Regions from separate parts of the Kosakonia sp. Marseille-Q7440 genome, predicted to be linked through region 3. Evidence: predicted binding sites of a transcription regulator. Region 3 holds the regulator's gene; each other region holds the start of a gene.
The links. The regulator Fur, encoded in region 3, represses iron uptake genes when iron is present. The targets are predictions, from matches to a motif close to ATAATAATGAGAACNACTATCAA.

Region 1 (6,321 bases), 120 kb from region 3:
GCAAGTGATGCGCTGTATTGAATAACGCAGCCGGGAGAGCTCTTAATATTAAACGCCCGGTGTGGCGTAGCCGCCTGCAATAAACCAGGTCAGAAATACCACGGCGACAATAAATACCAGCACGGGAAACGCGATACCAATTCTCATAAAGCCTCATTCAATTTTGCCAGCAGGGGAGTGGAGGGTGCCGCATCGCCTGCGGCGGCACAACGTTAGCATAAATGGGCAGATAAGGCGGATAAAAATAGGGGGCATCGTCGGCTATTAACGCATCACGCCCGCGCGCGCGGCGTGTTCGCAGGCGGTAAAAAAGGTTCGGCGGCAGTAGAGTTGCAGCACTCTCTCTTCGGGGATCAGGTAGCCTCTGCCCTCAACGCGCAGAATAAAATCCTCGGGCAGATCAAACGCCGCCAGTTTACGCTTCAGATTATTCATCACCTGCCACAGCCGCTGGCTGGAGCAGCTCAGGCCGTTATTTTCCCACACCTGCGTTTGCAGCGTTCTGTCTGCCACCACGCGACCGACGGCGTGCGTCAGCAGAAAGTGGAGCAGGTTTGCCATGGTAGCGCGTAAATAGTCGGCCTGGCCTGGCGAAGCGTGGTTAATCAGGCGTTTTTTAAACGGCAGATATTCCACCTCATGATCGTTGCCGAGGCGGTAGCCATATACCGAGAGTGATTCCATCGTGTTCGTCCAAAGAGATGCGTTCTGCTAATTACATCGGCCTTTTGACGAAGAAACTAAAATCAGCGGCGGGTTGAGGGGATCGCCTGCGTCCATTCAGTCGCGGTTTTGACCAGCTCCGCCACCGTGCCGCGATGAAAACCGAGGCGATGGCCCAGCGCGCTGACCTCTTCCCACTGATGGTTTTCATACAGCTCAATCAGGCGCAAATAGGGATAGAGCGGCCCTTTTTGTGCTTTCAGCGCCATCATCACATTGTCGGAAATATCAATCTGGCCTATCAGATCGGCCATTGGCATTTCAAAAATGCTGTCGAGTTGCGAAAAAAGACCGACGATAAAGGCGTCATCCGCCGAGTGGCGCGTAATGGAGTGGGATGACGCGAGCTCGCAGAACTTAGCGCGGATCAGGCTCTGCTGATAAATCTCGCCAATCTCCTCTTTATTTACCGAGGTCAGGCAGGAAACCAGCACGAAGCGGCGCAGCTCATTGGCGCCGAGGTAAAAAATAATATCTTTTAACGACTGGCTGCGGACGTTTTTAATCCCGCGCGCGTTAAAGACAATATTTTGCGCATAGCGCATCAGCTTGAAGGAGAGGGCAAGATCCTGTTTTAACAGCGCCTCGATGCGGGTGAAATCGGGCTTATCGGCATTCACCTCTTTCATCAGCCTAAAGGTGATCGCCTGATTCTGGATCAGCTTGTTGGCTGCATGGATCACCGGGCGGCTGAAGAAGTGGCCCTGAAATAGCGTGCAGCCGAGGTTTCGGTAGCACTCATACTCCTGCTGCGTCTCCACCTTTTCGGCGAGAAAGAGCGTGTTATGCAGTAAATGTGCTTTGCCATGAATATAACCGCCGATCTCTTCCGGCGTATTATTGCGCACGTCGAATTTAATAATGTGAATAAAGGGCAGGAAGTCGTTCCACGTATCACCGAGCGCGAAATCATCCAGCGCAATGCGAAAACCCTGCGCGGAGAGTTTTTTGATACTTTCCAGCAGCAGCGGCGTCGGCTCAGCGGTTTCGAGGATCTCAACAATTACCCGATCTTTCGGCAGCGTTTCCGCCATTCCCTGCACCAGCAGTTCATAGGGGAAGTTAACGAAAATCGCACTGTACTCTTTTAACCGCCCCAGCGGTGCGCCAAGAAACTGTTCAACAATAATTTGCGCAGTGGCGTACTCCGGTGTGACGTCAGGAAACCGGTTGGTCATACTGTCCCTGAACAGCAACTCGTAGCCGACTGTGTTCATATTTGCATCAAAAATCGCCTGGCGGGCGACAAAAGAGAACATTCGATACTCCACTCACAGATGCCTGCAAATTATAGAAACGTCGGTGGCGCGCAAACCTGAACCGGGCGGCTCCTTGCTAATTTTCCAGCGCCTGAAAGGGAAGCCTGGACGAAAACCGCAAAGACGCAAGTCGGATAGGGGAAAGGCGGTATCTTTTGTAAACTTCCGCAGAATTTAAGTCAAATTCCGCAGTGCAAAATAATATCTGCTGCTGCATTTCCAGGCAACTCAAGCAAAAAATAAGCACACTTGCGGCGATCGTGCTGAGAGATGGGCAGAGTGTCTGTTTAACCGGCCCACAATTTTTACGCCTGTAAAAAGGTTGACGACTGGGTGAAAAATAATCGTGACGCTCATCACGCCAGGATATGAACAGCAGCAAGAAAGTATGATCGAAATCATATATTCACGTACAGGTATTATTTTTCTCTTGTTAGGAATTTTCCGATGGCTTATTGTGGATTCACCCCAGCGAAGAGCTAACACCACCTCAGAGTGAGTGCCGGAGATAAGCGCCGGGCGGGGTATAACAGTTAAGATATTCAACACCCAGGTAATCAGTAATAAAAGGCCCCGCCAGCAATGACGGGGCCTTTTCTTTTTAGCAGGTCAGGCTCTCATCAGAAATGGGTGTTGATGCCCATAAACCAGGTACGGCCCGATTCGTTATAGGTCTCTGCGCCCGCGCCATACATATAGCCGGTAGTGCCGCCGGTGCTCTGGGCATTGCCCGCGCGCCAGTGGCGTTTATCAAACACATTATCGACACCGGCAGTCAGGCTGACGTTTTTGTTCACATCCCATGTGCCGCTGAGTCCGACAATGCTGTAGGGGCTCACTTCGTTCGTCGCAGAGCCGGTCACGCGCTGGCCTTTGTAGTCATACTTCTTCGGCTGCTGCTTGCCGTACCAGGTAAAGGTCGATTGCAGGGAGACATCCTGCGTCACCTGCCAGCTCAGCGTTGAGTTCAGCGTGTATTCCGGAATGATGGAGAGCCGCTCACCGGTGGTTTTGTTCTTGCTTTGCAGCATATAGGTGAAGTTGTTGCTCCAGGCCACCGTTTCAGAAACCGGCACGTTCAGCGTACCTTCCAGCCCTTCAACCACTGCTTTTGGCACATTTTCCCACTGGTAAATATCGGTTTTGGTCGCGCCCGCCGCCGTTTGCGCCATCGGTGAGTAACCCGCTTCAATCTTATTGCGGTAATCGTTACGGAACCAGGTCACACCGGCCAGCCAGTCATCATGTTTGAACTCAAGACCGATCTCTTTATTGATACTGGTCTCCGCTTTCAGATCGTCATTACCCATCATGTAACAACCGACGCCATTACCGCTGGCGTAGCACCCCTGGCCCTTGCTGTAGAGAATGTAGTTCGGGTTGGTCTGGTAGAGGCTGGGCGCTTTATACGCGCGGCCAATGCCCATTTTCAGGGTGAAATCGTCGCCTAATCCCTGCGAGAGGTTCAGTGACGGGCTCCAGTTATCGCCAACAATGGTGTGGTGATCGAAACGCAGCGCCGGGGTTAGCATGGTGCTGTCGGTCAGCTCCATATTATCTTCGGCAAAAATGGAGTAGATATCGGCGCTGGAGTAGGGGCTGCGGTTGGTGCTGCTCAGCCCGCTAATCGCCCCGCCCTGGAAAGCCTGGGTATTGGAGCCGAGATCTTTCATCCGCTGCTGGTTCCACTCGGTGCCCAGCGTCAAGGTCTGGTTAACCAGCAGATTCAGCGGCAGATTCACTTCGTTGTGCAGCATCACATCGGAGAGGTCGATATCGGTGAATTTATTGCTGTTAAACAGCCCTTCCGTCCCCCCGGCCAGCCCTTCGCCGAGGCGCGAGTTACGCGTGTGCTCATACTGGATCCAGTTGCTGGTGGTAATGCCGTTATCCCAGCCGCCATTCCAGGTGACGGAGTAGTTCTGGCGATAGAGACGGTTGGTCTCTTTGCCATAATTCTCGCGCACGTAGTTATTGCTGCTGCTGTCATTATTGGTGTTTTGCGTATCGCCCGCGTAGAGGTTGCCCTGGCGGCTGTAGCCCGCCTGGAACTCCAGCGACTGCATCGGCGCGAAATCCCAGCGCACCACACCATTAATATCTTTATTGATTGAGCCTTCGCGCCCGGCGGCGAGAGTATTAGCGTAAATCCCGGTGCGTTCAGACTGGTGATCGCGGTTGATATCCCACGCATCGGCCTGGGTTTTCGCCAGGTTGCCATAGAGACGGAAGCTGACATCATCCCCCAGCGGGCCGCTGAGGCTAAAGTCGGTGCGTTTGGTGGCACCTTCCGCTTTATGCTCCGGCGCGTTGAAGTAGGCGTTCCATGAACCATGCCACTCCTGGGCACTATCTTTTTTGGTGATGATATTCACCACGCCGCCCGCCGCGCCGTTACCGTAGCGCACGGCCGCCGGGCCGCGGATCACTTCGATGCGCTCAATCATCTCTGCCGGTACCCAGCTGGTGTCACCGCGGCTGTCGCGCTCGCCGCGCCAGCCTAAGCGCACCGAGTTACGGCTGGTGACCGGTTTGCCATCCACCAGGATTAAGGTGTTTTCCGGGCCCATACCGCGAATGTCGATCTGGCGGTTGTTGCCGCGCTGGCCGCTGGTGGCGTTGCCGGTTAAGTTTACGCCCGGCATCTTGCGGATAATTTCCGACACATCGCGCGCAGGCGGATTTTTGCGGATCTGATCGGCGGTGATGGTCGACACGCCGGGTGCCTGGAGGTTCTGCTGTGCCGCCGTGACGACGATAGTGTCCGCGCTGCTGGCGTCGCTGCTTTTCTCCTCCGCCGCCATCACGGGCATTGCCGCGCCGTAGATCCCGAGGTTGACCAGCAAGGTCAGGGATTTCATCTTCTTATTCATTATGTTACCTGCGTTCCTTTGCCGTATCCCCGTAACTCTCCATTCCCAGGGGAGAGGAGACGGCAGTGATGAAGCCCGCGCGCGGCGATTCTCTCAGCCCTGAGAAAAAAGGCCTGCGACAGGCAGAGTTAGGTGAAAGACGCGCTTCCCACAGCGCGCCAATACGCTATTGCAAATAAGAATAGTTATCAATAATATTATCTATAAATTTGATCGATAAATATAAGTCCGCAGCGATTTGGGGTTAAACCGTGACGTCAACGACGGGAAGCGATGCCTGGTGGGCGTCAAAACAGGGGCCGGAGTGGGTTAAAACCGCCGACGGGCGCTATGAAGTGACCTTCTGGTGGCGCGATCCGGCCGGTACAGAGCAGACTTCGCGCCTGCGTCGGGTCTGGATCTACATCACCGGCGTGACCGATCACCATCAACAGGCGCAGCCGCAATCACTGGCACGCATCGCCGGAAGCGATGTCTGGTGCTGGAAAACCACCCTCGAAGCGGGCTGGCGCGGCAGCTACTGCCTGATCCCCTCTGAACAGGATAACGACTTTGCCGACGCCGTATTCGCCAGCGTGCCGCCGGATCGCGCGGCGCTGCGCGAAGGGTGGCGCAAACTGCTGCCGCGCGCGGTTGCCGACCCGCTGAATGCGCAAAGCTGGCGCGGCGGGCGCGGTCATCCGGTCTCGGCGCTGGAGATGCCCGACGCACCGGCTCAGCCTGGCTGGCAGGCAACCAATACCCCTTTCACCCCCCCTCATCTGCTGCACTGGCAGAGCCAGCGGCTGCAAAACCGCCGCCGCGTCTGGGTCTATGTCACCGGCGAGGCGCAGGATGCTGAACGGCCGCTGGCGATCCTCCTCGACGGTCAGTTCTGGGCCGAAAGCATGCCGGTGTGGCCTGCGCTGGCGGCGCTGACCAATGCCCGCCAGTTGCCGCCTGCGGTCTATGTGCTGATCGATGCGATAGATAACGCTCAGCGCGGCCGGGAGCTGCCCTGTAATGCCGATTTCTGGCTGGCGGTGCAGGAGGAGCTCCTGCCGCAGGTACGCGAAATTGCCCCCTTCAGCGATCGCGCCGATCGCACGGTGGTGGCGGGGCAGAGCTTCGGCGGTCTCTCCGCGCTCTATGCCGCGCTGCACTGGCCGACGCGCTTTGGCTGCGTGCTGAGCCAGTCCGGCTCTTACTGGTGGCCCCATCGGGGCGGCGAAGGGGAGGGGCTGCTTATCGAACAACTCAAACAGGGCGAAATACGCCCGCAGGGGCTGCGCATCGTGCTTGAAGCCGGTGTACGCGAGCCGCTGATTTTTCGTACCAACCAGGCTCTTTTTTCCCTCTTACAACACATACAGCAGCCGGTTTTCTGGCGTCAGGTTGACGGCGGACATGATGCGCTTTGCTGGCGCGGTGGGCTGACGGCGGGGTTAATCACCCTCTGGCAGCCGCTGGAACGCTAGTGCGCTTTT
Region 2 (6,321 bases), 110 kb from region 3:
ATCAACAGTTAGCGACGCTGCTGGCGCAGCAGCCGCACGGGCCTTACTACCTGTTCGGTTACTCCCTTGGCGGGACGCTGGCGCACGGCATTGCGGCGCGGCTGCGACAGCGCGGCGAAGAGGTGGCGTTCCTCGGACTGCTCGATACCTGGCCGCCGGAGACGCAAAACTGGGCGGAAAAAGAAGCCAACGGGCTCGATCCTGCCGTACTGGCGGAGATTGAGCGCGAGCGCCAGGCGTTTCTCGCCGCGCAGCAGGGGCAGGCTTCCAGCGAGCTCTTCTCGCAGATTGAGGGCAATTACGCCGATGCGGTGCGGCTGTTGACCACTGCGCACAGCGTGCCGTTTGATGGTAAAGCCACGCTGTTTGTTGCCGAGCGCACCCTGCCGCCGGGCACCGACCCGCAACGCGCATGGGCACCCTGGGTGCGTGAGCTGGCGGTGTACCGGCAGGATTGCGCCCATGTCGATATCATCTCCCCGCAGGCGTTCGGGCAGATCGGGCCGGTTTTGAGGGAGTTATTGGAGAAGTAAAAAAACGTTGTAGGCCGGATAAGCGTTTACGCGCCATCCGGCGATGGGATTACCTCGGTGGAATGGTTCCGTTCACCAGGCGTGCGGAGGAATATTTTTATCACCGGTGCGGTGAACGGGACAAGGGAAGCGGCCGCGCTCCCCTTGTCAATCCCCGCGGCCCCGCGAGGAAATCGGTGCTGCGCACTGCGCTCACCTCCCGCGTGCCTGACTGCGGCCGGCTCGACTCGACTTGCTCGCCCCTACGGGGGCTCGCTCCCTGTCTCGGTTCGCCTCTGTCCGCCATCCATGGCGTCCAGACCTTGTCATTCCCGCTTCGGTTCGCCGATTTCAGCGGGGGTAAACACCGTCGCTGCAAGATGGGGGCTGAATGAAAAATAGCTGTTGCTGGAACCGCGTAGGCCGGATAAGCGTGTAACGCGCCATCCGGCAATCGGTGCCGCGGTGATAATGCCGGATGGCGGCTTCGCCTTATCCGGCCTACGCGGTTTCAGTGGCTCTGTTTTCTGGGGGATCATGTCGGATGGCGCATAAACGTTTATCCGGCAATGGGATTTGCCAACAACGTTCAACCGCTGCGCCCCAGCGGCACCACCAAAGGTGTATGCGCCACCGGATCGTCAATGATCATGCAGCGCAGTCCATACACCTCCTCGATCAACCCGGCGGTGACGATCTCTTTCGGCGCACCCTGCGCCACAATCTTCCCGTCGCGCAACGCAATCAAATGGGTCGCGTAACGGCATGCCTGATTCAAATCATGCAGCACCGCCGCCAGCGTATACCCCTGCTCGCGGTTCAGCTCGCTGAGCAGCTCCAGCAGATCGATTTGATAACTGATATCAAGCCAGGTAGTCGGCTCGTCAAGCAGCATAATCGCCGTCTCCTGCGCCAGCACCATCGCGATCCACGCTCGCTGACGCTGACCGCCGGAGAGCGTATCGACACTCTGCTGCGCCAGGCTCTCCACACCGGTGGCTTTCATCGCCCGCTTCACCGCCTCGTCATCCTCTTTGCGCCAGCGGGTAAAGAGCGGCTGATGGGGGTAACGCCCGCGCGCCACCAGCTCCTGCACCGTAATATCGCCAGGCGTGGTGGCGTTTTGCGCCAGCAGACCAATGCGGCGCGCCACCTCTTTGCTGGCAAAACGCTGGATCTGCTCGCCATCAAGGTAGACATGCCCTTCGCTCGGCGTCATCAGGCGGCTGAGGGTGCGTAAAAGGGTCGACTTGCCGCACCCATTCGGGCCGATGATGGCGGTGAAATGACCATCAGGAATGGCGACGCTCAGCTGCTCGGCAATCACTTTTTTGCCGTAGCCAAGGGTTAACGCTTCGCCGCGCAAACGGGGGGATAAGACGCTCATTTCTTGCGGGACTCCTGAATTAACAAGGCGATAAGGTAAATACCGCCGAGGCTGACGGTGACCACGCCAACCGGTAGCTGGTAAGGCGTAAAGCCGCGCTGGGCGATCATATCCGCCAGTAGCAATAGCAGCGCGCCGCAGAGTGCCGACTGGGTTAACCCCCAGCGCGCCGTGCCGCTCAGGCGGCGGGCAATATGCGGGGCCACCAGTGCGATAAAGGAGATCGGCCCGGCAAGCGCCGTGGCGGCTGCGGTCAACGCCACCGCCACCAGCATCAGCAGCAAACGCGAGCGTTCAACGTTGACGCCCAGTGCGCAGGCGCTGTCGTCGCCCATCTCCAGCAGCCGCATGCGCCGTGCCAGTAACGCAGCGCAGACAAACATCGCCAGCATAATCGGCACCGACGGCAGCGTTTTCGCCCACGTCAGGCCATTGAGCGATCCGGCGTTCCACAACCCGGCGGAGAGCGCCGTTTCAAGCGACGCTTTCAGCAGCAGCCAGGTGTTGAAGGCCACCAGCATCGCGCGTACGCCAATGCCGACAATAATCAGGCGGAAGGTTTCAATACCGTTGCGCCAGGCCAGCAGCCACACCAGCAGCGAGGTAAGGATGCCGCCCGCCATCGCCGCCAGCGCAATCGCCGTCAGATGCTGGCCAAACAGCACCATCGCCACCAGCACGCCGCTCCAGGCTCCGGTGTTAAAGCCCATGACATCCGGGCTGCCGAGCGGGTTACGCATCAGCGACTGGAAAATCGCGCCGCTGACGCCAAGCGCTGCGCCAACCACCAGCGCCATCAACACTCGCGGCAAGCGCCACTCCATCACCACCAGCTGCATTGCGCGCGGCGCCGCACCGCTTAGCGCGTCAAATACCTGCGTAAAGGTGAGCATCACCGTACCGCTGCGTAACCCCCAGGCTGCGAGCAGCAGGGCGGCGATAACCGTCAGCAGGCAGCTTGCCACTAAACGGCGGGAGGGGGCGATCATAAGCCGCCTCCGCGCGCGCGGCGCACCAGCAGGATCAGCATCGGTGCGCCGATAAAGGCGCTCACTACCGAAACGCGCAGTTCGCCCGGCACAATCACGCGACCAATGATATCGGCAAACAGCAGCAGAGCAGGGGTGGCAATCAGCGTGACGGGGAGCGACCAGCGGTGATCGGCCCCAACCAGCCCGCGCGCCAGGTGGGGCATCATCAGACCGATAAAGGCAATTGGCCCGACGACCGCCGTGGCGCTGCCGCAGAGCACGGTTATCGCCAGCAGACCCAGCAGCTGGGTGCGTGCCACTTTGCTGCCGAGCGCCGTCGCCGTTTCACTGCCGAGGCTCAGGCTGTTAAGTGCGCGGCTCAACATCAAGGCAGCGCCCGCTGCCAGCAGCACTGGGATCAGCACTACGCGCAGGGTTGCCAGCGTACGAATATCAAGGGAACCAGCCTGCCAGAAACGCAGCTGATCGTAGACATCAGCATTGAGCAGCGAAATGCCGCTGGAGAGACCATCGAGCACGGCGGTGAGCGCCACGCCCGCGAGTGTTAAGCGCACCGGGCTAAGCTGACCACCGCCCTGGCTGCCGGTAAACGCCACCAGCAGCGAGGCGGCAAATGCGCCGCAAAAGGCGAGCAGCAGCTGCTCCGTTGGCGTGGTCGCGCCCAGCAGCGCGGCGCCGAGCACAATGGCGAAACTGGCGCCCGCATTGACGCCTAAAAGACCCGGATCGGCCAGCGGGTTGCGCGTCAGGGTTTGCATCAGCGCACCGGCAAGGCCGAGCGCGCCGCCGGCGAGTAAGCCTGCCAGCGTGCGCGGCAGGCGCGCATCGCGAATGATGGTGCAATCTGCGCTGTGGCAAGCGCCAAAGAGGGCGTCGGAGATGACCGCGGCAGGCATCGGTTTTGCGCCAATAAACAGGCTCAGTGCCGCAGCAAATATAAGCAGTATCAATAGCCCGACGAGAACCAATACGCGCGCCGGGGAAGCAGAAAACGGCATAAAAATCCCAATTTTGATAATGATAGTAATTATCGTTATCGATCCTGTTTTGTTATGTTACCATGCGCAGCCTGAGATTGGACACAGAAAGTATGGAATACAAGGTCTTGTAATGAAGCAACACTCCTGGCTGCTGAATCTCAGCCTGCTGCGTACACATCCGGCTTATCGCGCCGTTTTCCTCGCGCGTTTTATCTCAATCTTATCGCTGGGCTTACTGGGCGTGGCTGTGCCGGTGCAGATCCAGGCGATGACCCACTCCAGCTGGCAGGTCGGGCTCGCGGTCACGCTGACCGGCGGCGCGATGTTTGTTGGCCTGATGCTCGGCGGCGTGCTGGCGGATCGCTTTGAACGTAAAAAGCTGATTTTGCTCGCGCGATCCACCTGCGGTATCGGCTTTATCGGCCTCTTTCTCAATGCACTGTTACCCGCGCCATCGCTCCCGGCGATCTATCTGCTTGGCGTGTGGGATGGCTTTTTCGGCGCGCTCGGCGTGACGGCTTTGTTGGCGGCAACGCCTGCGCTGGTCGGGCGGGAAAATCTGATGCAGGCGGGGGCGATCACCATGCTCACCGTGCGCATCGGTTCGGTGATTTCGCCGATGGTCGGCGGCCTGCTGCTGGCCTCCGGCGGCGTGGCGTGGAACTACGGTCTGGCGGCGGCGGGCACCTTTATCACCCTGTTGCCGCTGCTGACGCTGCCCTCCCTCCCGCCGCCGCCGCAACCGCGCGAACACCCGCTTAAATCCCTCGCCACCGCGCTGCACTTTCTGTTGCGTAACCCGTTAGTTGGCGGCATTGCGCTGCTCGGCGGCCTGCTGACGATGGCCAGCGCCGTGCGCGTGCTCTACCCGGCGCTGGCGATGAGCTGGCAGATGTCGGCGGCGGAAATTGGTGTGCTCTACGCCGCACTGCCGTTCGGTGCAGCCATCGGTGCATTGACCAGCGGCAGGCTGGCGCACAGCGAGCGGCCCGGCATCATTATGCTGCTGACCAGCGTCGGCGCGTTTATCGCCATTGCGCTCTTTAGCCTGATGCCCGTCTGGCCGCTCGGCGTGCTCTTTCTCGCGCTCTGTGGCTGGCTGACGGCGGTGAGTTCGCTGCTGCAATACACCCTGCTGCAAACCCAGACCCCGGAAGCGATGCTCGGGCGCATTAACGGCTTATGGACGGCGCAAAACGTCACCGGCGACGCCATCGGCGCGGCGCTGTTGGGCGCAATGGGATCGATGCTGACGCCCGCTGCCTCGGCGAGCTTCAGCGGGCTGGCGTTAGCGATAGTGGGATTAGTGCTGGTTCTCATACTCGGCGAACTACGCCGTTTCCGACAGGTTCAGTCCGGCGCATAAAATTCTCCGGTGGCGTTAGCGTCACCGGAGCCTCAGCGTTACGGCGATCTGATCACCCCTTGACTGCAAACGGGATGCCTTCACAGGCCGGATAAGTCACGACCCTTATCCGGCAATACCGGGGTTTTTGTAGGCCGGATAAGCGTCAGCGCCATCCGGCAATGGTGAGGATTTTTGTAGGCCGGATAAGCGTTAGCGCCATCCGGCAATAAGGCTTGCGCCAACCCCTCAACCAAACAGCGCGGACAAGCGCTGCAACACGCGGGTTGCGCTGTAGTAATCAAGCCGGAAGGTCTCGGCACCCAGCGCATAAACCCGCTTATTGCGTACCGCGGGAAGGTGCGCCAGCAGCGGATTAGCGCTCAGGGCGTCGGCCTCTTTTTGATCGCCGGCGAAGAGGAACAGCGCTTCGCCATTCAGCCCGGCAGCCAGGTTTTCACCGCCGAGTTGCACGATGTCATGGCGCTTACCCTGGCTCTGGCTCGCCTGAATGCCTGCCGGCAGCGGGGCGAGGGTAAAACCGAGTTGCTGCATTAACTGGCCCTGCGCAGAGTCGCGGGTCCAGAGATTCGCGCTGTGCGCGGCGGGCGTATAAACCAGCGCGCTCACCGGCTGCGGCGGCAGTTTCATGTGCGCTTTTGCTGCTGCAAGCTGCTGGTTGAATTCAGTAATGCGCGCGGCGGCCTGCTTCTCGTGGCCGGTGATCTCGCCAAGCTGGGTAAGCAGCGCCTGCCAGCTTTTATCGTCGTAATTGATGATTAGCGTCGGCGCGATGGTCGAGAGCTGATCGTAGAGCGCCAGCGCGGAGTCGCCGCCGGTGGCGCTGATCAAAATCAGATCCGGCATCTGCGCGGCAACCGCTTCGGCATTGGCTTCGCCGATGTAGAGACGCGCGACGTTGCGCTGTTTGGCAATCTCGCCCCACTGGCGCAAAAAGCCCTGATCGTCAGCAAAACGGTTGTTTGGTGTCGTTGCGCCGCTGGCGACCACTGGCGCATCAATCGCCAGCAGCGAGCCGGTGAGGGTAACGCTCGTGGAAACAATGCGCTGCGGCGCGCTGGCAAGCTGATGCACGCCGCGGTTG
Region 3 (6,321 bases):
CGGGTCGTTGGCGAAGGCCAGGTCAAACTTATCGCGCAGCGCCAGCAGACCGGCCATCGCACACTCGGAGGAGCAATCCATGCGGATCGCGCCATCTTTATCGAGGTGCATAAAGCGGAAAGTCTGATCCACTTCATCATTAACGATGGTGAGGTCGAGCTTGTAGTGCTCGGCGATACGTTTCCAGTACTCAATACCGGAGCCGCCCAGCGGATCGACGCCCAGCTTCAGGCCCGCTTTCTGGATCGCCGCCATATCGACGATCTCCGCCAGCCCTTCAATAAACGGCTGCACCAGATCTTTTTCAGTGACGTGACCGGAAGCCATCGCCGCATCCAGCGAAATGCGTTTCACGCCTTTCAGACCGTCAGCCAGCAGCGCGTTAGCGCGATCTTCCACCACTTTGGTGACGTTGGTGTCGGCCGGGCCGCCGTTCGGCGGGTTGTATTTGATGCCGCCATCTTCCGGCGGGTTATGGGACGGCGTAATCACGATACCATCCGCCTGCGCGCCACCATTTTTGTTGTGCACAAGGATTGCATTAGAGATGGCAGGCGTCGGCGTAAAGCCGTTATTTTCCTGCACGATGATATCGACGCCGTTGGCAGCCAACACTTCCAGCACGGAGATAAACGCCGGCTCAGAGAGGGCATGCGTGTCTTTACCGACATAGCACGGCCCGGTGATGCCGTTTTTCGCACGCTCTTCGGCAATCGCCTGCGCAATGGCAAGGATGTGCGGCTCGTTAAAGCTGTGACGCCATGCGCTACCACGGTGACCTGAGGTACCAAATTTCACCGCATGGTCAGCGTTGCCAACTTCCGGTTTCAACACATAGTACTGCGCAGTCAGCTGCGCGACGTTAATCAAATCGCCCTGTTGCGCAGGTTGGCCCGCGCGCGGATGGTTTGCCATTGCTTCGTCCTTTTAATGCAAGGATTAAATTGTGCCGCAAACTTTCTCAATCAGCTCCGCCGGGAACTGCATTGATTGCATGATGTGTTCAATCATGCTGCATTTACGGCCCGTATTCGTGTTGGTGATGACCCAGTAAGGGGTGTTCGGCACTTGCTTCGGCTTGGTCTGGTTGCCGTTCTGCAGCAGGGTGCGCTCATCAGCGGCAAAGTATACGCGCGTGCGACCGTGCAGAGATTCAGTGGATTCCGTAAACCCTTTGTCATCGAGTGAATAGAGTGTAGACAGGATTAGCAGAAAGCGATTGACCGCTTTTTTCTGCTCGGCGTATTCGTCCGAGAGCAGAAGCTCGCGAACAGCACGGACCTTATCCCGGGTGGTGTTGGCCGGTTTCACCTCTTCGACGACGCTTGCAGCGCGTGTCTCTTTCACCGGCGCGGCGGGCGCTGCAGAGGGAGACGATGATGCGGCGGAGAACTTCAGCATACGCCGTAAAATCTCGGATGCGCTCTCGCCAATGTGCTTGGTATGGCTGGCAATGTAACTGTAGAGCTCATCATCAACTTCAATCGTTTTCATCTTAATCCAGTGCTATATAAAATCTGAATACAAGTATTGGGATTATAAAGTGAAATCCCAACAGCGGATAGGTACACCCCAGGATGGCGGCAAAACTCAGAGTAATGCTTAGCCTTGCAGCCGGGCGGCAGAATGTTCACCATAATAACCTAACCCGTTGGAGTGAAAAAAAGAACTTTGCCATGAAATTGAACACGCGCGCGCAAACTGCACAACATCCGCACAACAATTCCCCGATTGTGCTGGTTCACGGCCTTTTCGGCAGCCTCGATAACCTCGGCGTGCTCGCCCGCGACCTGGTGCAGGATCACGATGTGCTGCAGGTGGATATGCGTAATCACGGCGTGTCGCCCCGCTCACCGGAGATGAACTATCCGGCGATGGCGCAGGATCTGCTTGATACGCTTGATGCCCATCAGATTGAAAAAGCGACCTTTATCGGCCACTCCATGGGCGGCAAAGCGGTGATGGCGCTAACTTCACTGGCACCCGATCGCATCGATCGCCTGGTGGCGATTGATATGGCGCCCGTGGATTATAAGGTGCGCCGTCACGATGAGATCTTTGCCGCTATCAACGCCGTCAGCGAGGCGGGCGTTTCGTCGCGCCAGCAGGCGGCGGCGCTGATGCGCGAGCAGCTTAATGAAGAGGGCGTGGTTCAGTTTTTACTGAAATCCTTCGTTGACGGTGAGTGGCGCTTCAACGTGCCGGTGCTGTGGGATCAATATGCCAATATTGTGGGCTGGGAGACCATTCCGGCGTGGGATAAGCCTGCCCTCTTCGTCTGCGGCGGCAACTCCTCTTATGTCACCGATGCCTACCGCGATGCGCTGCTGGCGCAGTTTCCCCAGGCGCGGGCGTATGTCATTGCCGGTGCCGGGCACTGGGTGCATGCAGAAAAACCTGATGCGGTGCTGCGGGCCATCCGCCGTTATCTGGCAGAGTAAGGCCAACTGATTAAAAAGGCGGCGACCGGTCGTTTCAACGCGCCCGGTCGTTGGCGTGCCGATGTTGGTGATGTATGATGGCGCGCTATTCAGCCCGGGCAGCGGCCCGATTGCGTGTTTTCCCGTAGTATTCATATCATGGCTAAAGAACAAACGGACCGTACGACACTAGATCTGTTCGCGAATGAGCGTCGCCCGGGACGGCCGAAGACCAACCCGCTCTCGCGTGATGAACAGTTGCGCATTAATAAACGCAACCAGCTTAAACGCGATAAGGTTCGCGGGCTTAAGCGCGTCGAACTGAAACTGAATGCGGAAGCGGTGGAAGCCTTAAATGAGCTGGCCGAAGCGCGTGAGATAAGCCGCAGCGAACTTATCGAAGAGATGCTGCTGGCGCAGCTTAAAGCCCTGCGCGGATAGCGATTCTTCTGAATCCTCATCAAATTCCCCTTTTCGTGTGGCATACAGTGCAGTCCGCGGCAATAGCAGTTTCCGCGTTCTTCTCTGTTCTGCTATGATTGCCCTTATCTGTGGGCTTAGCGCTCCCCCTATACTCATTAAGATTCAAGAGGTTATTTTACTCATGGCAATTACAGGCATTTTCTTCGGCAGCGACACCGGCAACACCGAAAACATCGCCAAAATGATCCAAAGCCAGCTTGGTAAAGACGTCGCCGATGTTCATGACATTGCCAAGAGCAGTAAGGAAGATATCGAAGGGTATGACATCCTGTTGCTCGGCATTCCGACCTGGTATTACGGTGAAGCGCAGTGCGACTGGGATGACTTCTTCCCGACGCTGGAAGAGATTGATTTTAATGGTAAGTTAGTGGCGCTGTTCGGCTGCGGCGATCAGGAAGATTACGCTGAGTACTTCTGTGATGCGCTGGGCACCATTCGCGACATTATTGAACCGCGCGGCGCGACGATTGTGGGCCACTGGCCGACTGCCGGTTACCATTTCGAAGCTTCAAAAGGCCTGGCTGATGACGATCACTTTGTAGGTCTGGCGATTGACGAAGACCGTCAGCCAGAACTGACCGCCGAGCGCGTGCAGAAGTGGGTGAAGCAGGTTTCTGAAGAGCTGCATCTTGATGAAATCCTGAATGCCTGATTTTTATGGCGCAATCTGCTGGTTGCGCCGTATCAATAGGTAAAAGCAATCGAAATAATTGCTACATTTTTTTAACTTTCCTACTCATCCCTGTACAATAAGCGCTGCTTAACGTAGTACGCCCGACCGGGAGTTGTCGGCGATACCACGTTTTAAAAGCTTACTTTACTTGAGGGCTTGCAGTTTTCATTTATACATGGCAGTTCTATAATGATACGCATTCGCCCGGGTGCATTCCTTATAACTTCCGAGAAGGAAGTGAATCGTATAGCAACAGGACAGATTCCGCATGACTGACAACAATACCGCATTAAAGAAGGCCGGCCTGAAAGTCACGCTTCCACGTTTAAAAATTCTGGAAGTGCTTCAGGAGCCGGATAACCATCATGTCAGTGCGGAAGATCTTTATAAGCGTCTGATCGACATGGGTGAAGAGATTGGTCTGGCAACGGTGTACCGTGTGCTGAACCAGTTTGATGACGCCGGGATTGTCACCCGTCACAACTTCGAAGGCGGCAAGTCTGTTTTCGAACTGACGCAGCAGCATCACCACGATCACCTTATCTGCCTCGACTGCGGTAAAGTTATCGAATTCAGTGATGACTCCATCGAATTGCGCCAGCGCGAAATTGCCGCTCAACACGGCATCCGCCTGACGAACCACAGTCTCTACCTTTACGGCCACTGCGCCGAAGGTGACTGCCGCGAAGATGAACACGCGCACGACGCAAAATAAGTTCTTCTGAACGTTAAAAGCCAACCGTCAGGTTGGCTTTTTTTATGCCTGCCGGCTGAGCGGCGCGTTAAAAGGTTACGCCGCTCAGAGAGGAAAGCGATCAGGCTTTCAGGCTATCGACGCGGCTGACGCGCCTGCCATCCGGGCTTAAGGTGCGCAGCTGAATTTCTCCTTTAACCTGTGGACGGGATTTCGCTTCATAGTGCTGCCATGTTTTGCCGCGATCGAGGGAGTACTCGACCACCAGCCCCGGGAAGCGGATGTTGACCTCCAGCACACCGTCAACAATTCGCGCCCCTGGCACCGGCAGACGATAATGGATGCCGGCTTTATCCAGCTTCGCCAGCTCGCGATGTCCCAGCAGATTGGCAAAACGCTGCCAGTCTGCCGTTAAGGCCTTCTGATCGACCCACTGCGTCTCGCCGCCTTTGTATTCACGGCCCGCCTGGTAATCCAGCTCCCAGCTTGCGCGGTGCCATGCCCGCTCAGCGACGGCGACCAGACGCGGATAGATCATATACTCCATCTGCTCATCCGTGCGCACCACTTCGCTCCACAGCTCGGCGGAAAGCCCGTAGGCGCCAGGCCACGGCTTGTCTGATTTGGCGCTGAACGCGTTGCCGTCACGGTCGACCGACGTTTCCGCATTTTGCGGCATGTTGTCCGGTGCAAAACTGAAGATCTTGCGCTCATCGCTGAAACGCGTCCCCCAGTAGTAGCCGCTTTCATCCGGGTGAACTTCACTCGGGAAGTCGAGATAGACGTAGTCCGGGTTGGAGACCACCACGCGGAAGCCTTTGTTCGCCCAGTCATTGACGGAATCGAAACCGCCCCAGTAGAGCGCATCCCAGAAGTTGACATTCACATGTCTGGTGGCAAAAACAGAGGCGTCTTTGGCATCTTTAAGCCCATCCTGCCACGCCTGCATCACATCAATGCCGTGCGCCTTAACCAGCTTGCTCACCTCAGCGCCAAAGTAGCTGGAGAGGTGCTCAACGTCGCTCACTTTCCCGGCTTTGATCATCGCCTGGCAGGCCTCCGATTTCGCCCACGGCTTATCCTGCCTGCTCTGATCGATGATGCCTTTACCCGGCTGCGGATCTTTCACATCCGTATAGCCAGCCCCCAGGTAGATATTTTTCGCTTCATCGCCGCCGAAGTGCCAGGTGTGTAGCGGCAGACCCGCTTCTCTGTGCATCTGCTGGATTTCGCCCATCACCTTATCGACAAAGTTGCGCGAGGAGTCCAGGCAAGGATTGAGATAACCGGTGCGATCGTAGAACTGTACGCCAGCGGTAACAGAGGTATCCGTCGGATCGAGCAGGCGGTAACGGCTCGCCTCGCTCTCTTTACCCTCTTTTATCAGGCGATGGTAACGCGCCTCCATTGAGATGACCGCCGCGCGCGCATGGGCGGGCATATCGATCTCCGGGATCACCTCAATGTGCCGCGCTTTGGCATATTTGAGGATCTCGATATAGTCGGCGCGGGTAAAGTAACCGCTGCCGTTGTTATCACGATCCGGCCCGGATCCCAGCTGCGGCAGCAGGCACTGCTTCTCGCTCAGATCGTGGCAGCGCTGGCTGCCAATCTCAGTCAGCTCCGGCAGCCCGGGGATTTCAATGCGCCACCCTTCATCGTCCGTCAGATGGAAGTGGAATTTATTCAGCTTGTAGGCTGCCATCTGATCCAGCAGGCGCAGCACCGCCGCTTTGCTGTGGAAATTACGCCCGACATCCAGATGAATACCGCGATAGTCGAAGCGCGGTGCATCTTTCGCCATCAGAGCGGGGATGGTCATCGCCCCCTGCGCGGGGAGAAGCGAAAGCAGGGATTGCAGGCCATAGAAGACGCCGCTCTGATCAAAACCGGTCACCACCGCCTCTTTATCACTGATACGCAGCTGATAGGCACCGTTGATCGCCTCCTCACTCTTGAACGCTTTACGCACAATTTCGGTACGTAGCGGATAACTCCCCTCTTCCACGCCGAGCATGGCGAAGCGCGCTTTAATGGCATTTTGCGCATCA

Region 1: the regulator Fur is predicted to act here: its motif matches at 5,031-5,053, upstream of fes (enterochelin esterase).
Region 2: the regulator Fur is predicted to act here: its motif matches at 3,903-3,925, upstream of fepD (Fe(3+)-siderophore ABC transporter permease).

Annotation. Positions count from the first base shown of each region.
Region 1 is NZ_CBCPLT010000001.1:1,050,147-1,056,467, forward strand. Features, by position in the region: gene ACWPW2_RS04710 (YoaK family small membrane protein) at 49-147, opposite strand; gene ACWPW2_RS04715 (winged helix-turn-helix domain-containing protein) at 265-684, opposite strand; gene ACWPW2_RS04720 (EAL and HDOD domain-containing protein) at 747-1,982, opposite strand; gene ACWPW2_RS04725 (TonB-dependent siderophore receptor) at 2,603-4,855, opposite strand; gene fes (enterochelin esterase) at 5,107-6,312, shown strand.
Region 2 is NZ_CBCPLT010000001.1:1,060,067-1,066,387, forward strand. Features, by position in the region: gene entF (enterobactin non-ribosomal peptide synthetase EntF) at 1-533, shown strand, start outside; gene fepC (iron-enterobactin ABC transporter ATP-binding protein) at 1,102-1,899, opposite strand; gene fepG (iron-enterobactin ABC transporter permease) at 1,896-2,888, opposite strand; gene fepD (Fe(3+)-siderophore ABC transporter permease) at 2,885-3,889, opposite strand; gene entS (enterobactin transporter EntS) at 4,002-5,237, shown strand; gene fepB (Fe2+-enterobactin ABC transporter substrate-binding protein) at 5,466-6,321, opposite strand, start outside.
Region 3 is NZ_CBCPLT010000001.1:1,171,724-1,178,044, reverse strand. Features, by position in the region: gene pgm (phosphoglucomutase (alpha-D-glucose-1,6-bisphosphate-dependent)) at 1-915, opposite strand, end outside; gene seqA (replication initiation negative regulator SeqA) at 940-1,494, opposite strand; gene ybfF (esterase) at 1,677-2,441, shown strand; gene ybfE (LexA regulated protein) at 2,580-2,861, shown strand; gene fldA (flavodoxin FldA) at 3,025-3,555, shown strand; gene fur (ferric iron uptake transcriptional regulator) at 3,845-4,291, shown strand; gene ACWPW2_RS05290 (beta-N-acetylhexosaminidase) at 4,392-6,321, opposite strand, start outside.